2 regions of the Hydrogenophaga sp. PAMC20947 genome follow, and region 1 is predicted to be linked to the other one. Evidence: predicted binding sites of a transcription regulator. Region 1 holds the regulator's gene; the other holds the start of a gene.
The links. Region 1 encodes LexA, which represses DNA repair genes until DNA is damaged. Its sites were predicted from a motif close to ACTGTATNNNNATACAGT; they were not measured.
Positions count from the first base shown of each region.

Region 2: a site for LexA is predicted at 5,577-5,594, ahead of E5678_RS00275 (PA0069 family radical SAM protein). Genes of this name have one in related genera too.

Region 1 is NZ_CP039252.1:944,276-953,981, forward strand. It holds gene E5678_RS04310 (3-hydroxyacyl-CoA dehydrogenase) at 1-1,193, opposite strand, end outside; gene E5678_RS04315 (tetratricopeptide repeat protein) at 1,393-3,348, shown strand; gene E5678_RS04320 (D-2-hydroxyacid dehydrogenase family protein) at 3,577-4,584, opposite strand; gene E5678_RS04325 (hypothetical protein) at 4,657-5,043, opposite strand; gene lexA (transcriptional repressor LexA) at 5,177-5,863, opposite strand; gene E5678_RS04335 (asparaginase) at 5,989-6,978, shown strand; gene adk (adenylate kinase) at 7,040-7,696, opposite strand; gene kdsB (3-deoxy-manno-octulosonate cytidylyltransferase) at 7,858-8,640, opposite strand; gene E5678_RS04350 (Trm112 family protein) at 8,637-8,843, opposite strand; gene lpxK (tetraacyldisaccharide 4'-kinase) at 8,870-9,706, opposite strand, start outside.
Region 2 is NZ_CP039252.1:51,956-61,661, forward strand. It holds gene E5678_RS00250 (alkaline phosphatase D family protein) at 1-1,240, shown strand, start outside; gene E5678_RS00255 (uracil-DNA glycosylase family protein) at 1,350-1,958, shown strand; gene E5678_RS00260 (MFS transporter) at 1,980-3,212, opposite strand; gene E5678_RS00265 (ABC transporter permease) at 3,377-4,144, opposite strand; gene E5678_RS00270 (ABC transporter ATP-binding protein) at 4,144-5,127, opposite strand; gene E5678_RS00275 (PA0069 family radical SAM protein) at 5,602-6,681, shown strand; gene E5678_RS00280 (alpha/beta fold hydrolase) at 6,709-7,596, opposite strand; gene E5678_RS00290 (alpha/beta fold hydrolase) at 7,928-8,764, opposite strand; gene E5678_RS00295 (wax ester/triacylglycerol synthase family O-acyltransferase) at 8,798-9,706, opposite strand, start outside.

The DNA of each region.
Region 1 (9,706 bases):
GCGTGCGCTGCGTCGCGCATGTCGATGCGCGTGGCCGGGTTGGTTGCCAGCACGCGGCGCCGCGTGGAGGCGTCTTCCAGCATCATGTCGATGCCGACGGTGCGGGAGGCGTCGAGGCGCTCGACGGCGGCGAGCGTTGTCACATCCAGGCCCAGGGGGGCCACCAGGATCAGGGCGCCAGAGGAGGGCGCTGCCGTTGTTTCAATCTGGGCGCCCAGCGTTTTGAGCAGCTGGTACAGCTCGGTCCGCCTCGCCGCTTTGGGTGATACCCAAACAGGAGGCAGGCTTGGGATCGTTGGTATGGCGGGTTCGGGCGGGATTTGCGCCACTCCTTGCTCGTAGCGGTAAAAGCCCGCGCCCGTTTTCTTCCCCAGCACACCGCCAGCCAGACGCTGTGCCGTGATCACGCTGGGACGGTAGCGGGGCTCGTCGAAGTACTGCCGGTAGATGGATTCCATGACCGGATGCGATACGTCGAGTGCGGTGAGGTCCATCAGCTCGAAGGGGCCCAGTTTGAATCCGATCTGGTCGCGCAGGATGCGGTCAATGGTGGCAAAGTCGGCCACCCGTTCCCCCACCACGCGCAGGGCTTCGGTGCCGTAACCGCGCCCTGCGTGATTCACGATAAAGCCCGGGGTGTCTTGTGCCGATACCGGTGTATGCCCAAACTGTTTCGCAAATTCTGCGAGTTGCTCGCAAACAACAGCGCTCGATCGGAGTCCTGCGATGATTTCAACCACGCGCATCAATGGAACAGGGTTGAAAAAATGAAAACCTGCGAAGCGCTCCGGGTGGGTCAAAGCAGCGGCGATGGCGGTGACGGACAGCGAAGATGTGTTGGTGGCCAGCACGGTGTCAGGGCCGACAATGGGCTCGAGCTCGGCAAACAGCTGTTGTTTGATATCCAGCCGTTCGACCACCGCTTCAATCACCATCGCGCAGCCTTCAAGCGCTTGCAGGCTGTCGATCACGCTGATTCGGCTGATCAGAGCGGTTTGTTCTTCGCTGCCCAGCTTATTCTTGGCGACCAGTTTGGACCAGGTGTTCCAAAGGCTGTCCTTCGCGGCTTGAGCGGCACCGGCCTGTACGTCGTACAACCGGACCTCACTACCGGCCTGAGCAGCCATTTGCGCGATGCCCCGGCCCATGGCACCGGTACCAATCACGCCAACTGAGGGGAAAATTGCTTGCATATAAAAGTATTATTCGGGGAGGGATTGCGTCAAGCTATGACAAAATGTTCCGACCTAGGAATGAAGGGATCTTGACGTGCGCCAAATCTTGGTGGGCTCTATTTTGCTATCAACTGCCCTGAGCAGTCATGCTGCGACGCTTGGCCGTCACAGTGGCGCAGCCATTCTTGGTCGACCTCTGGACGTCAGAGTACAGGCATTGCTTGGCCCGGGCGAGGAAGCCGGTTCGCTTTGTATCCAGTCGGAAGTGCTTTACGGCGAAGTGGCCGTTCCTTCGGGCGCGATCAGCACGTCGATGCAGCGCTCGGCTCCTGATGCCCAGGCATCGGTGCGGGTGCAGGTCACCCAGCCAGTGAACGAACCGATCGTGACCGTGGTGGTTCGGGTGGGTTGCTCGGCTCCCTTTTCGCGCCGCTTCGTGCTTCTTGCCGATCCGATCAGTGAGCCGCTGGCCGCTGGCGGTGCTTTGATTCCCAGCACCTTGCCTGCTGTAAGACTCCCGCCGTTGGCTGCGGAGACCCGTTTAAATGCCCGTGCGTCGCGCTCCGACCGCGATCCTGTCTCCGCAGACGGGGATGCATCGGGCGGCACCAACACCGCTTCTGCCGCCACCCGCAAGAAGCCCGAGCCCCAACGCTCACGTCCTGCCAGTGTGGTGCGCAAGCCGGCGCCCGAAGCCACGCCACCTGCAACACCGCGCCTGCAGCTGGATCCTGTGGATCTGAGCTTGGCGATTGAGCGCGATCCAGTGCTCAGGCTGTCACTGGCCATGCTGAGCGAGCCGACAACCTCTGAAGAAGAGCGCGCCGCGGCTGGCCTGTTGTGGAAAGCAATCAATGCCACGCCAGAAGAGATTTTGAGGGATTCGCAAAAGCTGGCGGTGCTGGAAGCAGAATCCAAAGGCCTGCGTGAGCAAGAAAAGCAGGACCGGGCTGCGATCACGGCAATGAAGTCCCAGCTCGACTCCACCCGCTACATGACCTGGCTGGCCTATGTGTTCGGCGCTCTGTTTCTGCTGTCCCTGGCGGCACTGTTGTGGCTGAGTCGCCGGCGCAAGGCCGAGCAGGCCACCGATGACCGCGGCGCCTGGTACGCCGGTGCGACCAAGCCGGCTCGGACGGCTCGAGCCGCGGCCGCCTCGGCGGGCGTGCTGGAGGTCCGCGAAGAGCCTCAAGGCATCGACATTGATCTCAACCTCGACGGAGATTTTGACGATTACCAGTCGCTGCACGATTCCAGCATGGCGTTGATCGATGGTGTGCCCGCTTCCAGTGGGCAGGCAAAGTCTGGCGCCGGGGGCGCTGGCGCCTCGACCTACGTGTCGCGATCGGTGGCGACCGAAGAGCTGTTCGATGTACAGCAACAGGCGGACTTCTTCGTATCGCTGGGGGAATACGACCAGGCCATTGGCGTGCTCAAGGGCCATTTGGCCGAAAGCCAGGAACCTGGCGCTTTGGCTTATCTTGACTTGTTCCGCATTTACCACCAGCTGGGGCGGCACGACGAATACGAACAATTGCGCGAGGAATTCAACCTCCAGTTCAATGCGGGGGCTCCTCCGTTTGAGAACTACTCCGATGACAGCAAGGGCCTGGAGTCGTATGAAACGGCCTTCGGCCGTATTCAAGCCTTGTGGCCGCAGCCCCGTGTGCTTGATGTGATCGAAAAATCGATTTTCAAGGAGCCCAACGATCCCGATGGCGAGGTGTTTGATCTCGAAGCCTATCGCGAGTTGTTGTTGCTGCACGCAGTGGCCAAGGAAATGATCAGCCGTGACATAGCCGAGTTGCCCGAGCAGGTGGATTTTGAGCACACCGCCATCAAACCCTTGAAAGCGGCGGCGCCTCGCAAGGTGGTTTCAGGATTCGGCGCATTGACGGACATGGCGGGGCAGACTGTGCCGCAAGAAGACGTCCCCCACGCCTCGCCTCGTCTGGGTCTGGACGTTGATCTGGATGCTTTGTCGGAAATGTCGGCCTTTGAAGCCTCGTTGCCCGAAGTGCCTGTGGCGGTCGAGCCGTCTTCCAAGCCCACCCCCCCACGGGGTACGGTGCAAGAAGAGGGCAACTTGATCGATTTTGAAGTGCTTGACTTCATGCCACCCGACGAGCCCGGGGTCGACCTGGATCTGGACGGAGAGAAAAAGGCGGACTGACCGTGCTCAGCGTCGTCTCAAAGCCGGGCAGTGCCCGGCTTTTTCTTTGTCATGGGGTGTTGTGCAACCGAGAAACCCACAGGACACAGGCTCGAAGCGATTGGTGTTGCATGAATTCTGCGTGGATCGATTTGGGCTCGGTACAACTGAGCGAGAGGGGCTGTGAACAAGCCGGGGTTGCTCGCTGCGAGCGGGGAAGAGTCGGCCTGAGCCCCTCGCAAAAAGAACTCAGCGCCGCACTTGTAGCGCACCTGGGTTGACGATGTTGGTGGGGGCTCCATTGATGTAGCTCACCACACTGTCAAAGGCACTGCTGAACAACTTTTCGTAGTTGTCGAGTTCGACGAAGCCGATGTGGGGCGTGCACACGCAGTTTTCCAGGCGCAAAAGAGCGTGGCCTTGCAAAATAGGCTCCGATTCGAAGACATCGATGGCGGCCATGCCCGGGCGACCGCGGTTGAGCGCGGCGAGCAGGGCATCGTTGTCGATCAGTTCGGCGCGTGAAGTGTTGACGAGCAAGGCTGTGGGCTTCATGCGCGACAAATCCTCCAGAGACACACATCCCAAGGTGCCCTCTGCCAACCTCAGGTGCAGGCTGAGCACGTCAGCGATTTCGAAGAGGGCTTCGCGGCTGGGCGAAATTTCAAAGCCATCGGCCGCTGCTTCAGTGCGCGAACGCTCGCTGCCCCAGATCACCACACGCATGCCAAAAGCGCGCCCGTAGCCTGCGACAAGCTTGCCGATGCGACCGTAGCTCCACACGCCCAGTGTTCTGCCGCTGAGCACCATACCCAGGCTGAAGTTGGACGGCATGGACGACGCCTTGAGCCCCGATTGTTGCCAGGCTCCATGTTTCAAGCTGGAAACATATTGTGGAATGCGGCGCATGGAGGACAAGATCAATGCCCAGGTCAACTCGGCAGTGGCCACGGGCGAACTGGTGCCCTCGGCCACAGCGATGCCCCGCTCGGTACAAGCAGCGATATCGATGTGCGCACCGGCGCGGCCGGTTTGCACGATCAGCTTGAGTCGTGGCAATTTTTCGACGAGTTGTCGGGTGATTTGTGTTCGCTCCCGAATCAGGACCAGGACATCGGCATCCCTTAGCCTGATCGACAGTTGTCCTACGCCCTTCACCGTGTTGGTGAACACCTTGGCCGGATAGGCCTCCAGCTTTTCGGCGCAGGCCAGCTTGCGGACCACGTCTTGATAGTCGTCGAGAATCACAATATTCATGTCCACTATTGTGCCCTCATGCACCACCCGTCTGGAGCCTCCTTTGGCAGTTGCTGCACCCTGGGCGCAGGATCACGCGACCGCAGGTCTGTTGTGGCCCGTTGGATGCTCCAAGGCAGCGAGCCGATCGAGTTCGGCACACACGTCACCGATGCGACCGGACAACGCGAGGCGCCCGCCCAAGGCCTGTGTGGATCGACTCAAGTCGGGCACGCTGTGCACCCTGACATGGCGGGGGTGGGACTGCGTGCTGGCGACCTGGCGCGAGGCGGATGAAGGGCAGGGGTTGACCGGTGTTCTCGGCGTGCCAGCAGGCTTGAGCCAGCCTGCGCGGGCAAACTGCTGCAAAAACAGGGGTACGGTGCGAGGCGAGGCTGTGCGTGAAGGTTGCAGCGGTAACCAGCAGTCAATCAACTGCAGAGGGGCGCGCCAGGTGTTGGTGTTGAATCGGATTCCCATGAATAACTCCGTGAAGGGGGTTGAACACAGGCAGGATTGATGAATTTGCGCTCTCACGGGGTTGTGTTGGTGCACTTTGGGCGCACCGAACCAAACGCCCGCCACCCGCGGGAGCGATACAGACCGTTGCTGGTCAGTTCTGGAAGCTGTTTCGGATCAATCCGACGGCCAGTCCTTCGATTTCGAAGGCTTCGCCCGGCTCGACCACGATGGTTTTGTAGTCGGGGTTTTCGGCGAGCAGCTCGATCGATTGTTCGCGCCGCATGAAGCGCTTGACGGTGACGTCATCGCCCAGACGTGCGACCACAATTTGGCCGTTTTTGGCTTCTTTGGTGGCCCTGACAGCGAGCAAGTCACCGTCGATGATGCCGACATCGCGCATGGACATGCCGCGCACTTTGAGGAGGTAGTCGGGCTGCTGCTGGAACAGGCTGCGCTCTACCTGATAGGTCTGGTCGACATGCTCCTGCGCCAGGATGGGTGAGCCCGCCGCCACTCGCCCGATCAGAGGCAGCATCAGCTGGGTCAGACTCGGCAGCGGCAGTGTAAGCTGGCGGCCCCGGGAGTCATTGATGTGGCGAAGGTCTTCGCTGCGCAATCGGATGCCCCGCGAGGTGCCGCTCACGAGTTCGATCACACCCTTTCGGGCCAGGGCTTGCAGATGCTCTTCGGCCGCGTTGGCCGATTTGAATCCCAACTCACTGGCAATCTCTGCGCGCGTTGGCGGAGCACCGGTGCGTGCAATGGCGTTCTGGATGAGTTCCAGAATCTGTTGCTGGCGGGCGGTGAGCTTGGGAGCGTGAAAAGGGGCGTCGTTCATGGCTGCCTCGTGAATCAAGTGGGTTGCTACCCATCGGTATGGGTCATCAACGGATACTGGACGGATCAGCAAGCTGTTTTCTTATCCAGTGACTGTATTTTTAGCCAGTTTTAAGGTTTTGGCAAGTGGTTCAAACAAAGAAGGCTTCCATTCGTGTGATTCTCGGGACAGGCGGGACCATCGCCGGGCGCGCGACGGCGATGGCGGACAACGTCGGCTATGTGGCTGGCGAGGTGGCGGTGTCCGATTTGCTGGCGGCTGTGCCGCCTCTGGCTGGGCTCGCGCTGGAGGCTGAGCAGATAGCGCAGGTGGACAGCAAGGACATGACGTTTGCCATCTGGCGCCAGCTGGCCTTGCGGGTGGCGCACCACCTGGAGCGTGCTGAGGTGCAAGGCGTGGTGATCACGCATGGCACTGACACGCTGGAGGAAACAGCCTGGTTTCTGCAATCGGTGCTGCAGCCCCGCAAGCCGGTGGTGATGACCTGTGCGATGCGGCCGGCCACGGCGATGGTGCCCGATGGCCCCCAGAACTTGCTCGACGCTGTTGCCGTCGCCGGGAGTGAAGACTTGGTGGGCGTGGTGGTGGTGTGTGCGGGACAGGTGCATCGGGCTGAACACGTGGCGAAAGTGCACAGCTACCGCCTGGATGCCTTTGGCTCAGGCGATGCCGGGCCGATGGGGTGCGTGGAAGAGGGGGGCGTGCGCTGGTTTCATGGTTTGCCTCCGGCTCAGGGTGGTGCGGTGGTGAACAGGTTTCAGCTTGACCGCGTCGCGTCTGCCGCTGTTTTGCCTCGAGTGGCCGTGATCACCAGCCATGCCGACAGCGATGGGGCGGTTGTTGAGGGCTTGCTGATGCTGGCTGAGCAGGATCCCACCCGCAGGGTTCGCGGCATCGTGGTGGCCGCGACGGGCAACGGCACGGTCCATGTTGCACTTGAGAAGGCGTTGTTGCAGGCCCAGGCAAGCGGTGTGAGGGTGGTCAGGGCCACCCGTTGTGCGCGTGGAAGGGTGATCCCGGGCGTGCGTTCAAGCTTTCCGGATTCGGCGGGGTTGTCGCCGGTCAAGGCCAGGCTGGCATTGGCTTTGGATTTGATGGCCGAAGACTCTCTTTGACGTGGCCACAAAAAAGCCCGGTTCAAAACCGGGCTTTTTGACCGCAAAGTGCTGGGCAGGGTCAGTGTGCCAAGGCTTCCATGGCGCGACCGGTGATCTCTTCCACGTTGCCGATGCCGCTGATGGCACGGTACTTGGGCGCTGCGGCCGCTTCTTTTTGAGCCCATTCGCTGTAGTAGTCCACCAGTGGGCGGGTCTGGGCGCTGTACACCTCCAGGCGCTTTTTGACGGTTTCTTCCTGGTCGTCCGCGCGCTGGATCAGGGGCTCTCCCGTTTCGTCATCCACGTTTTCCACTTTGGGTGGGTTGAACTTGACATGGTAGGTGCGGCCCGAAGCAGGGTGTGAGCGGCGACCGCTCATGCGTTCGATGATGGCCTCGAAAGGCACATCGATTTCCAGCACGTAGTCGAGCTTGACGCCTGCGGCCTTCATGGCGTCGGCCTGAGGAATGGTGCGTGGAAAACCGTCAAACAGGAATCCGTTGGCGCAGTCAGGCTGCGCAATGCGTTCCTTGACCAGGTTGATGATGAGCTCGTCGCTGACCAGTCCACCCGACTTCATGACCCCGTCGGCTTGCAGACCCAACGGGGTACCCGCTTTGACAGCCGCGCGCAGCATGTCACCGGTTGAAATCTGAGGGATGCCATATTTCTGGCAAATGAAGGTGGCCTGGGTGCCTTTGCCCGCTCCGGGCGCTCCCAACAGGATCAGTCTCATCGGATTCCTTTTATTGAAGTTTCAATGTCGAAGCCGCTGTCTCCGGCGGCGGCCCTCGGGCATGGGCTCCGGGGCAACCGGCCGAGGATAGCATGCAGCAACCCGCGACTGACTTACAGCTTTCGAGGCTCTTGCAGGGCCGCTTCAGAGGGGCTCTGCCCCTATGGGAACCGGGCGCGTACCCGGGCCAGATCCTCGGGGGTATCAACGCCCCCCGCAGGGGCCCCGGCCGCCATATGAACGGCGATGCGTTGGCCATGCCACAAAACGCGCAGTTGCTCCAGGGCTTCGGTCCGCTCCATGGGGGCGGGCTCGAGACTGGGAAAACTGCGCAAGAAGGCGGCACGGTAGCCATAAACCCCGATGTGGCGCAGTGGAGCGGGGTTGGTCAACGCGGTGGGAAGCTCCCCGGGACGCATGCCGTCGCGCCACCAGGGCATGGGCGCACGGCTGAAATACAAGGCAGTCCGGTTGCGGTCGGTCACCAGCTTGACCACGTTGGGGTTGAGGAAATCTGCCACGCTGTCCAGGGCGTGGGCTGCGGTGCTCATGACGCAATCGGGGCGTTGGTGCAGTTCGTTTGCCACCGCCTGGATCAGCTCAGGGTCGATCAAAGGCTCGTCACCTTGCACGTTGACCACCACGGTGTCGTCGTTCAGACCCAGCAACTGGCAGGCCTCGGCCAAGCGGTCGCTGCCCGAGGCATGGTCGGTGCGGGTGAGGATGGCCCGCACGCCGTGGGTTTCGCAGGCCGCGATGATGCGTGGGTCGTCTGCGGCGACGACACAGCTGTCTGCACCACTCAGCTGTGCCTGCCGGGCCACGCGAACCACCATGGGCAGGCCACCAATGTCGGCCAGCGGTTTGTCCGGAAGCCGGCTGGAAGCCATGCGCGCCGGAATCAAAACGGTGAAGTTCTGAGCGTGGGGGCTCCCCGTGCTCATGGGGCAGGGCTGGGCGCGGGCGGGCGGGCGGCTTCTTCTTCGGTGATGGGGCGCGCTTCGTGTTCCAGCAAGACGGGTATGCCGTCGCGGACAGGGTAGGCCAGGCGCGCGCTGCGCGAAATCAGTTCCTGGGTCTCGCGCTGGTAGAGCAAAGGCCCTTTTGTAACCGGGCAGACCAGGAGTTCAAGCAATTTGGTGTCCATGCCGCAATGATAGTCGGCCGAGGCCGTTAAAACAGGGAAGAAAGCTTTGTCAGCCGTCGGTCAACGTCCTCAAAGAATCCTGGGTCGGGGCGCAGTTCGAGCGGGATGGTCCAGATTTGCGGGCGAGAGTCTTGCGGGGCGGCTCGCCAGATCGGGAACAGCTTGACGGCATCTTTTTCGGTGCAGATCAGGGTGCCGCTACAGGCCTGCAGCGTGGCTGAGAGTGTGGCGTTGTCCGCGTGGTCGGGCAGGGCGAGTGTTTGTTGCAACTGCAGGCCGCGTTCGCGAAGCATTTCGAAAAACGTTTCAGGCAGAGCGATGCCGGCCATGGCGACCAAAGGGGTGCCACGCAGCGCGTGCAATTCGATGCACTGTTCTTCTGGCCCCCAGGCGCGGTCGGCCAATCGGCGCTTGGCCTGGTAGATCAGGGCACAGGCCGCAGGAATCGGTGCAGGTTGCGCCTGACCCTCGGCGGTTTGCTGCAGGATCAGGTCTGGCTGGAAGGGTTGGTGCTGTCGCGGTGGCCAAGGCTCACGCAGCAGGCCTGCTGGCAACAGCCACCCATTGCCCACCCCGCGGCTATCGAACACGGCCACCGACAGATCGCGGCCCAAAGCCAGATGCTGCAGGCCGTCATCGCAAAGCAGCAGGTTGACCTCAGGGTATGCGGAGAGCAAGGCGCGAGCGGCCTCGACGCGCCTGGCACCGACGAACACGGGGACCTCCGAGCTGCGTTTGATCAAGGCCGGCTCGTCGCCGCTGTCCACCGCTGGCGTTTCTGCCCGTACTTCGAGCACACCGCCGCCCTGGCGCCCATGACCGCGGGATACCACACCTGGACGCCAGCCTTGGGCTTTCAAATG
Region 2 (9,706 bases), 890 kb from region 1:
CGTGGTCTTGCAGGATTTGCACAACGAGCGGGTGCTGTCCGAAGCCGCGCAGGGGCATTTGCGCCTGCCGCCAGCGGCCAGGGCGGGTCGCGCCAGTCGCGATGTGCGCTTTGTGTGGAGTGGCGACACGGCCGGCCAGGGCTGGGGCATCAACGAGGCCTGGGGCGGGATGAAGATCTACGAGCAGATGCGCAAGACCAACCCCGACTTTTTCCTGCACAGCGGCGACACCATCTATGCCGATGGCCCGATCAGCGCGGAAGTGAAACTGGCCGACGGCAGCCTGTGGAACAACGTGGTGACCGAAGAGGTGAGCAAGGTGGCTGAAACCTTGAACGAGTACCGGGGCCGCTACCGCTACAACCTGATGGACGCCAATGTGCGCCGCATGGCCGCCGATGTGCCGCAGATCTGGCAGTGGGACGACCACGAGGTGGTCAACAATTACTCGGATTCCAAAGACCTGAGCGACGACAACCGTTACACGGAAAAGAACGTGCCTTTGCTGGTGGCGCGGGCCACCAAGGCTTTCCACGAGTACGCGCCCATCCGCCGCACCGCCGATGTGGAGTCGGAGCGGATCTACCGCCACCTGCCCCAGGGACCGCTGCTGGACCTGTTTGTGGTGGACATGCGCAGCTACCGTGGCCCCAATACCGACAACCTGCAGACCGCCGAGAGCGACACCACCACCTTCATGGGCCGCCCCCAAGTGGCCTGGCTGCTCGATGGCCTGAAACGCTCCCAGTCGGTCTGGAAAGTGATCGCGGCCGATATGCCGATTGGCCTGCATGTGCCCGATGGAAAGAAGTGGGAAGCCATTGCGAACGGTGAAAACGGTGGGCCCAAAGGCCGCGAGCTGGAGATCGCCGGATTGCTGCGCGCCATCAAGCAGGCTGGCATCCAGAACGTGGTCTGGCTGACGGCCGACGTGCACTACACCGCCGCCCACTTCTACGATCCCGCCAAAGCGCAGTTCAACGATTTCGCGCCCTTCTGGGAATTTGTGTCGGGCCCGCTCAATGCCGGGGGCTTTGGCCCCAACGCTGCCGATGGCACATTTGGCTTGCAGGTGATGTACCAGAAAGCCCCCGAAGCACCCAACGCCCCGCCCAGCAGCGGCATGCAGTTTTTTGGCCAGGTGGACATCGACGCCAAGACGCGCGCCATGACAGTGACCTTGAAAGACATCGCCGGTGCTTCGCTCTACAGCAAAACGTTGGCGCCACATCGGGCCTGATCCAGGCTGATCGGACTTGGATGGGGCCGGAGAGAGACCGGTGGTCAGTTGACACGGCCTTGGCGAGCGCTACAGTGAAGCGTTAAGCGTTCGCTGAAACAAGTTCCGCATGTCCACCGGTCTTTCTACAGGGGCGCCATCGCCCAGCCTGCCTGCCTTGTTGCAAGAGGTCAGGGCCTGTGCGCTTTGTGCCCCGTTTTTGCCATTGGGACCGCGCCCCGTGCTGCAAGCCCACGAAGCTTCTCGCATCCTGATCGCAGGCCAGGCGCCGGGCCGCAAGGTCCACGCTTCGGGCGTTCCCTTTGACGACGCCAGCGGTGAGCGCCTGCGCCGTTGGCTGGGTGTGTCCCGCGATACCTTCTACGATCCGTGCTGCTGCGCGATCTTGCCCATGGGCTTTTGTTATCCGGGCACCGGTCGGTCTGGCGATTTGCCGCCGCGCCCCGAATGCGCCCCCCGGTGGCGATCGCCTTTGCTGGCCGGCATGCCGCAGGTGCAGCTGACCTTGGTGATCGGGCAGTACGCTCTGGCGTATCACTTGCCTGAACACAAAGGCTCTTTGACCGACGCCGTGCAAAACTGGCGCACTCACGGCGCTGGGGTGATCCCCTTGCCGCACCCCAGCCCTCGCAACAATGGCTGGCTCAAGCACCACCCCTGGTTCGAGGTGGAGGTGTTGCCGGCATTGCGTGAGCAGGTCGCTGCTGCCTTGGCTTGATATTCGGCTGTATTGCTCGGCTCAGAGGGCCTGGCTGGCGTTGGGGGTGACCCGTGGGCGCCACATCCGTGTGATCCATGCGGCCAGCGCAGTGGCTGTGGCCAGCGCCACCACGCCGTTCCAGCCCATGACGGCCAGCAACTGGCTGCCCAGCGCCGCGCCGGCGGCCATGCCGAGAAACATGCCCACAAACAGCACGGCGTTGAGGCGGCTGCGGGCCGCCGGGTCGATGCTGTAGACGATGGTCTGGTGGGCAATCAGCGTGGCTTGTACTCCCAGGTCAAAGCCGATGGTGCAGACCACCAGCAGCACCAGCTGGCCGGATGGCGTCATCAGCGGTGCCAGCGCCATGGCAGCGAACGAGACGGTGGCCAGGGCGCTGCCAATGCGGGTGACCCACTCAGGGCCGTGCCGGTCGGCCATGCGCCCGGCGATGGGGGCGGCGAGGGCGCCTGCAGCGCCCGCCAGACCAAACGCACCGGCGGCCGCACTGCCCAGGTGGAACGGTTCGCCATGCAACATCACGGCGAGGGTGGACCAGAAGGCGCTGAAGCCGACGGCCAGCAGTCCCTGAGCCAGCGTGGCGCGGCGCAGCTTGGCATGGCGTTGCCAGAGGTGGCCCAGGGTACCAAGCAGGGCGCCATAGGCCAACCGGGTGGTGGGCTGGAAGCGGGGCAGGCCCCGCCATGCGGCGATGCCGATACCCGCGATGCTCACAGCCGCCACAGCAAACATGGTGCGCCAGCCGAAGTGGGCGGCCACAAAGCCGCTGATCACGCGCGACAAGAGGATGCCCATCAGCAGCCCGGTCATCACCGTGCCCACCACCGTGCCCCGGCTGCCTTCGGGTGCCAGCGTGGCGGCTGCGGGAACGATGTCTTGCGCCATGGTGGCGAGCACGCCAATGGCCAGGCTGGCGACCAGCAACACCCCCATGGACGGCGCGGTGGCGGCGGCGACCAAGGCGAGCATCAGCAGTGCGGCCTTGATCAGGATGATGCGGCGGCGGTCGAAGCGGTCGCCGAGCGGCGCGAGCAGCAAGATGCCGAGGGCATAGCCGAGTTGCGTGAGCGTGGGCACCAGGCCTATGGTGCGTGGGGTCGCGCCAATGTCGGCGCCCAGTTCACCGAGCATGGGCTGGCTGTAATACAGCGTGGCCACCGCGAGGCCGGCGCCGCTGGCGAGCAAAAACACCAGCGAAGCGGGCAGCGGGGCGTTGGGGGCCGGATCGGCTGTTGCATTTGTCACTTGCATGAAGTCAGTGGCCTGTCCCGGGATTTGCGGAAGTGGTCGGTGTGTGGTGGCTTTGGCTTGCCCTCGGATGCGGCCCGGCCTGTACCTGGGTTCTATGCATGAGGCGCAAAGCTGCCTCAGCCATCATCCGGCGTTGAGACCATGACGATTCGGGCCACACCGAGTCAGCGCCGGATCTTGTGGCCCGTTTTGAACACCCACCAGACCACGGTCAGGCAAATGGCCATGAAACCCAGGGTCATGCCGGTGCTGACGGCAATGTGCACGTCGGCGTGTCCGTAAAAGGCCCAGCGCAGACCACTGATCAGGTAGACCACGGGATTGAACAGGGAAACGGTCTGCCAGAACGGTGGCAGCATGTTGATGCTGTAGAAAGCGCCACCCAGGAAGGTCAGCGGGGTGACCACCAGCAGCGGGATCACCTGCAGTTTCTGGAAGCTGTCCGCCCAAAGGCCAATGATGAAACCGAAGAGGCAGAAGGTGATCGCGGTGAGGATCATGAAGCCCACCATCCACACCGGGTGCTGGATTTCGTAGGAAACGAAGAACCGTGAAGTGAGCAGGATCAAGGCGCCCAGCACCAGTGATTTGGTGGCCGCCGCGCCCACATAACCCAGCAACACCTCAACCCAGTTCACCGGGGCAGACAGCAGCTCGTAAATCGTGCCCGACCATTTGGGCATGTAGATGCCGAAGGCCGAATTGGAAATGCTCTCACTGAGCAGCGAGAGCATGAGCAGGCCCGGAACGATGTAGGCCCCGTAGCTCACGCCACCGATGTCGCCCATGCGCGAACCGATGGCCGATCCGAAGACAATGAAATAGAGCGAAGTCGACAACACGGGCGCGATGATGCTTTGCGCAAGGGTGCGAAAGGTGCGGTTCATCTCGAACATGTAGATGGCTCGGATGCCGTGGATGTTGAGGTTCATCATGCTTGGGGCGCTTTCTCATCGCGGCTGTCGTCGTGTACCAGGCTGACAAAAATGTCTTCCAGCGAACTTTCGCTGGAGTGCAGGTCTTTGAAGTCGATGCCATGTTCGGCCAGGGCGCGCAGGAGCGCGGCGATGCCGGTGTCTTCCTGCTGCGTATCGAAGGTGTAGGTGAGTTGCTGGCCGTCGGGGGACAGCTGCAGGGGCCAGCGGGCCAGCGCGTCGTTGATGCGTTCCATGGGCTGTTGCAGTGTCAGTGTGAGCTGCTTCTTGCCGAGCTTGCGCATCAGCACGTCTTTGTTTTCCACCAGGATCAACTCGCCCTTGCGGATCACGCCGATGCGGTCGGCCATGTCTTCGGCTTCTTCGATGTAGTGGGTGGTGAGGATGATGGTGGTGCCGGCGTCGCGCAGCTCGCGCACCAGGCGCCACATGTCGTGGCGCAGCTCCACGTCGACCCCGGCGCTGGGCTCGTCAAGGAACAGGATTTTGGGCTCGTGTGAGAGCGCCTTGGCAATCAGAACACGGCGTTTCATGCCGCCCGATAGCGCCAGGATTTTGGTGTCTTTTTTGTCCCAGAGCGAGAGGTCTTTCAGGATCTTTTCGATCAACGCCGGATTGGCGGGCTTGCCAAACAGGCCGCGGCTGAAGCTCACCGTGGCCCACACGGTTTCAAACGAGTCGGTGTGCAGTTCCTGCGGTACCAGCCCGATGGTGGCGCGCGCGGCGCGGTAGTCGGTCACGATGTTGTGGCCGTCGGCCAGCACCGTGCCCTCGGTCGCATTGGTCATGCCGCAGATCAGGCTGATCAGCGTGGTCTTGCCCGCACCATTGGGGCCGAGCAGGGCGAAAATTTCACCGCGGCGGATGTCAAGGTCCACGTGCTTGAGCGCCTGGAAGCCGCCGGCGTAGGTTTTGCTGACGCCGCGCACGCTGACGATGGCGTCGGCGCTGGGGGGTGAGGAAGGGGAAATGGGTTGCATGTTGGGTCGTTGTGGAAATGGGCTGGGCAATCTCGGCGCAACGACAGGGCGACTGCTTCCAAGCCGCGGGTTGGCGCCCTGTAGGCGCTGTCGCGTGCCATGTGTGCCTTGGCCTGTGTCGGGCATGGGGAGTGTCAGCTGCAACGTGACCGCAGCGGTCCACCTTTCACCGCCTTAGGGACCCATGGCAGGGCTGTGGGGTTGCATATGCGGCAAAACTGCTCTCGCTGGGGCAAATGTTCGCTTGCGACGCCTCACCAGGGGGCCGGGAAGCTCTGAGGGTCGGGCTCAGCAAAGTATTGTGAACCGAAAGGGAAACGGACGTGTTCCCGCCTGGACAAACGCCGAGCGGCCCGGGGTTCTGTGGGTTGCCCATGCAGGATTTGCTCATCTGTGGTGGGCCGCTTTCATTTTTTCCTGATCTGTTCGATCGGCGGCGGGCTAGTGGAGCTGATTTTATATACAGTACGTCGGATGAGCGAATTTTTCATTCCATTGCAGTTTGTTAAAGGCCGGGGTGTGGCCCACCGTCAGCCGCACCGGTTCGAGCGTGATGAGCGTTCGGCCTTTGACGACGGCTGGGGGGAGGCCGAGGTGGCCGCTGGTGAGCCGCAGGCCACTCAAGTCACTTTTGAAGACGCGCGCAGCGTCATCACCCGCAACGATTCGCCCGACATCGGCTTTCACCTGGGGCTCAACCCTTACCGGGGTTGTGAGCATGGCTGCATTTACTGCTATGCGCGCCCGAGCCACAGCTACCTCAACCTTTCGCCGGGTCTGGACTTTGAAACCCGGCTGATAGCCAAGCGCAATATCGGCGCCGTGTTGCGCGCCGAGATCACGCATGCGCGCTACCAGCCCGAGCTGATCGCGATCGGCACCGTGACCGACGCTTACCAGCCGGTTGAGCGGGAGCTGCGGCTCACGCGGGCTGCGCTGGACGTGCTGAGCGCCGCGCGCCACCCGCTGGCCATCGTGACCAAAGGCAGCGGCGTGGAGCGCGACATCGATCTGCTGGCGCCCATGGGCGCAGAGAACCTCGCAGCGGTCTATGTGAGCATCACCACGCTGGATGCGAAGCTCGCGCGCATCCTGGAGCCACGGGCTGCCGCGCCGCACCGGCGCTTGCGCACCATCCGCACACTGGCCGAGGCAGGTATTCCAGTGGGTGTGAGTGTTTCGCCGCAGATTCCTTTCATCAATGACGACATGGAGCGCGTGCTGGAGGCTGCATATGAGGCTGGTGCGCGCCGCGCTTTTTACCAGGTCATCCGCCTGCCTTGGGAGGTGGCGCCCATGTTCCGGCAGTGGCTTGGGCTGCATTACCCCGATCGCGCTGAGCGCGTGATGGCGCGCATACAGGACATGCGCGGTGGCAAAGACTACGACGCAGATTTTGCCGCTCGCATGAAAGGCCAAGGCATCTGGGCCGACCTGTTGCGCCAGCGCTTTGTGAAGACCTGTGACCGCCTGGGCTACCAGCGCGAGCGCCATGCGCTGGATTTGTCGCGTTTCCAGCCATCGGCGTTGTGCCCGCAGCAAGAGCTGTTTTAGAACACGCGGCCGTTGCGGCCTGGGTACTCAGCCAGGTTTGCGCCCGGCAAGGTCGGCCATGCCTTGTGCAAAGCGTTCCAGCAGGGCCTCAGGCAGGTCGTGTCCCATGCCGGGAATGAAGTCGGTTTCAGCATGGGCAATGTGCTGCGCCAGCTGGCGGCCACAGGTCACGGGTACCAGGGGATCGTCGACCCCGTGCACGATGCGCGTGGGCGCCGTGATGCGGGAGAGCAGCGGCGTGCGGTCACGGTCTGCCACCACCGCCAGCAGCTGGCGCGCAGAACCGGCGGGGTGCCAGGCGCGCTGCACCGAGGCCAGGGCGCGCTCACGCACGATCCGTTCGTCCGACGGGAATTGCGGGCTGCCGATGACGCGCAGAACACGCACGATCCAGTCCACGGCGTGATGGGCGCCCGAGCCCATGGGGCGGGACATGAGTGCGCGCCGCACGGCCCAGCGCGGCTGGGGCAATGAGCGCGCTCCACTGGTCGTCATCATCAGCGTGAGGCTTGCCACGCGCTGCGGCGCGCTGGCAGCCAGGTGCTGAGCGATCATGCCGCCCATGGAGGCACCGCACACATGGGCCTGTTGTATGCCCAGCGCGTCCAGCACGCCCAGGGCATCTTGTGCCATGTCGCTCAGGGTGTAGGGTGTGCGCAGCGGCAGGCGCAGCACATGGCGCAGGCCGGCCAGCGCCATGTTGGGCACGCCCGCATGGTCAAAGCCCTGGCTCAGGCCGATATCGCGGTTGTCGAAGCGGACCACCCGAAATCCGCGCTCCAGCAAGCCTTGCACCAGGGCTTGAGGCCAGGCGATGAGTTGCATGCCCAGACCCATGATGAGCATCACCACCGGCCCCTCACGAGGGCCCTGGTCGTCCACCTCGATGTGCAGGCCGTTGGCTTTAACTTGCATGTTTCAGTGCTGCAAAGTGTGACCCACGCTGCGGCGGAGCGTGGGAGTCACCGGGCCAGCCGCCGGGCCGCCCCAAGGCAGGCCCAGCCCCCTCGGGGGGCAGCGACCCGCGAAGCGGTGGAGTGTGGGGGTCACCGGGCCAGCCGCCGGGCCGCCCCAAGGCAGGCCCAGCCCCCTCGGGGGGCAGCGACCCGCGAAGCGGTGGAGCGTGGGGGTCACCGGGCCAGCCGCCGGGCCGCCCCAAGGCAGGCCCAGCCCCCTCGGGGGCAGCGACCCGCGAAGCGGTGGAGCGTGGGGGTCATGCCTGCAGCGGTGGAGCGTGGGGGCAACATCAATACCATTGCGTCATCGCCTCTGGCTGGTGCGCCACTTTGAAAAACCAGCGGCGTGCACCTTTGACATCGAAGCGCATCCAATGCGCCGGGTCCTGGCGCAACCGATCGGCAATGGCGTACATGGCCATCGGGTTCATGCCCATGCCGATGTGGCTGGCGTGCACCTCAATGTTTTCCGTGTGGGCGTGGCGTGGCGGGTTGATGCTGCATTGCCAGGCCACGATGCCGTCGCTCTTGCTGTAGATCGACGTGGTCGGCACGGGTGGTGGCTTGCGCACCTCCGACAGCAGGTCTTGGTCGTGCGGGTGCTGGCCACTCACCATCTGATAGAAACGCCAGGCGTTGGTGGCCTTGGGGTGGCCCGTGAACGGTGTGCCCAGCGTGATGACGCAGCGCACCAGGTCGGGCATTTCCTTGGCCATCTCGCGTGCGTAAATACCGCCCAGGCTCCAGCCGATCAGGCTGATCTTGCCGCCATGCTGTTGGTGCAGCGCCTGGATGCGCGCCCGGCAAGCTTCCAGCACGCCTTCGCGCGGACCGAGGTTCACGCCTTGTTTCCAGCCGTGTGGCTGGTAACCGTGTTGCTTGAGGAAGCGGCGCAGCGCTGCCGTGCTGATGTCGGCGGCGCCCAGGCCGGGAAACACCAGCACAGCGTGGCCGTCGCCCGAGGGCATCTTGGAGAGCCAGGGCGAGACCGCCGCCAGCGCCAAGGCTTCCCAGGGCGCGCGGGCCTCGAGCAACAGCAGCCCCAGGCCGGGTGGCACCAGGTGCAGGCTGGTGTTGTCGTGTTCCGGGGGCTCTGGGTTGGACATGGGGTGGAAACGTTGACTCATGCGTGCGCAAAAAGTTGAAACCATGAAACCATATTAACGACTGCGCGCCTTGGAGACGGGTGCGCTGTCCCTCGTGCTGGGTCGCTTGCGTGACACTTTGCGCACGGTCTCGGGGGCTTTGACCGGCACCCGCTTTGAGGCGGTACGGCGGGCTTTGGTGGGCATCGGCGATGGCGCGGTCGTTGCGGCCGCAGGCTGGGGGAGCGCACGCAGTTCGTCCAGGGCCGTCTCCAGCGCCTGGGCCAGCGACTTCACGTCGGGCATGGCGGCCGCGTCGGCCATGAGACCGAAATCCATATGGGCATCAAAGCTCTGCACCGTGATGTTCAAGGCCATGCCGTGCACCACGATGCTGGTGGGGCAGTTGGCGAGCACGCGCGCACCGGCCAGATACAGCGGCACCAGGGGGCCGGGCACATTGGAGATCACCACGTTGGCCACCTGCGGCAGGCGATCGGCTACCTTGGCTTTGCCGTAGAGCGAAGCCGCGGCTTCGATCAGCCAGGGCACGCCGATCGACGGAAAGTCGGTCGGCAGGATGCTTTTCATGTGGCCCATGGTGGTCTTCATTGCACGGCTGGCTGCGCGAATGTGCGTCAGGCGCTTCACCGGATCGGCCAGGTTCGTGCCCAGGCTGATCAGACTCATCGAAGCCTGGTTGTCCGAACGGTTGTCGCCCGCCTGCCGCAGCGAAATCGGGACCGCTGCCACCAGGCTTTTTCGCGGCAGCATGTCGTGCTGCAGCAGGTAGTTGCGCAGCGCGCCGGCGCACAGCATGAGCACCATGTCGTTGAGGGTGGCATCGTGCGCATGGGCCAGCGCCTTGAGCTCTTTCAGGGGCACGCTGGCCGAGGCAAACGCGCGGGTGGTGCCGACCGATACGTTCATGGGCGTGGCCGGTGCGAGCGTGACGTTGCCCGAGCCCTTGCCCAGCAGCTGTTT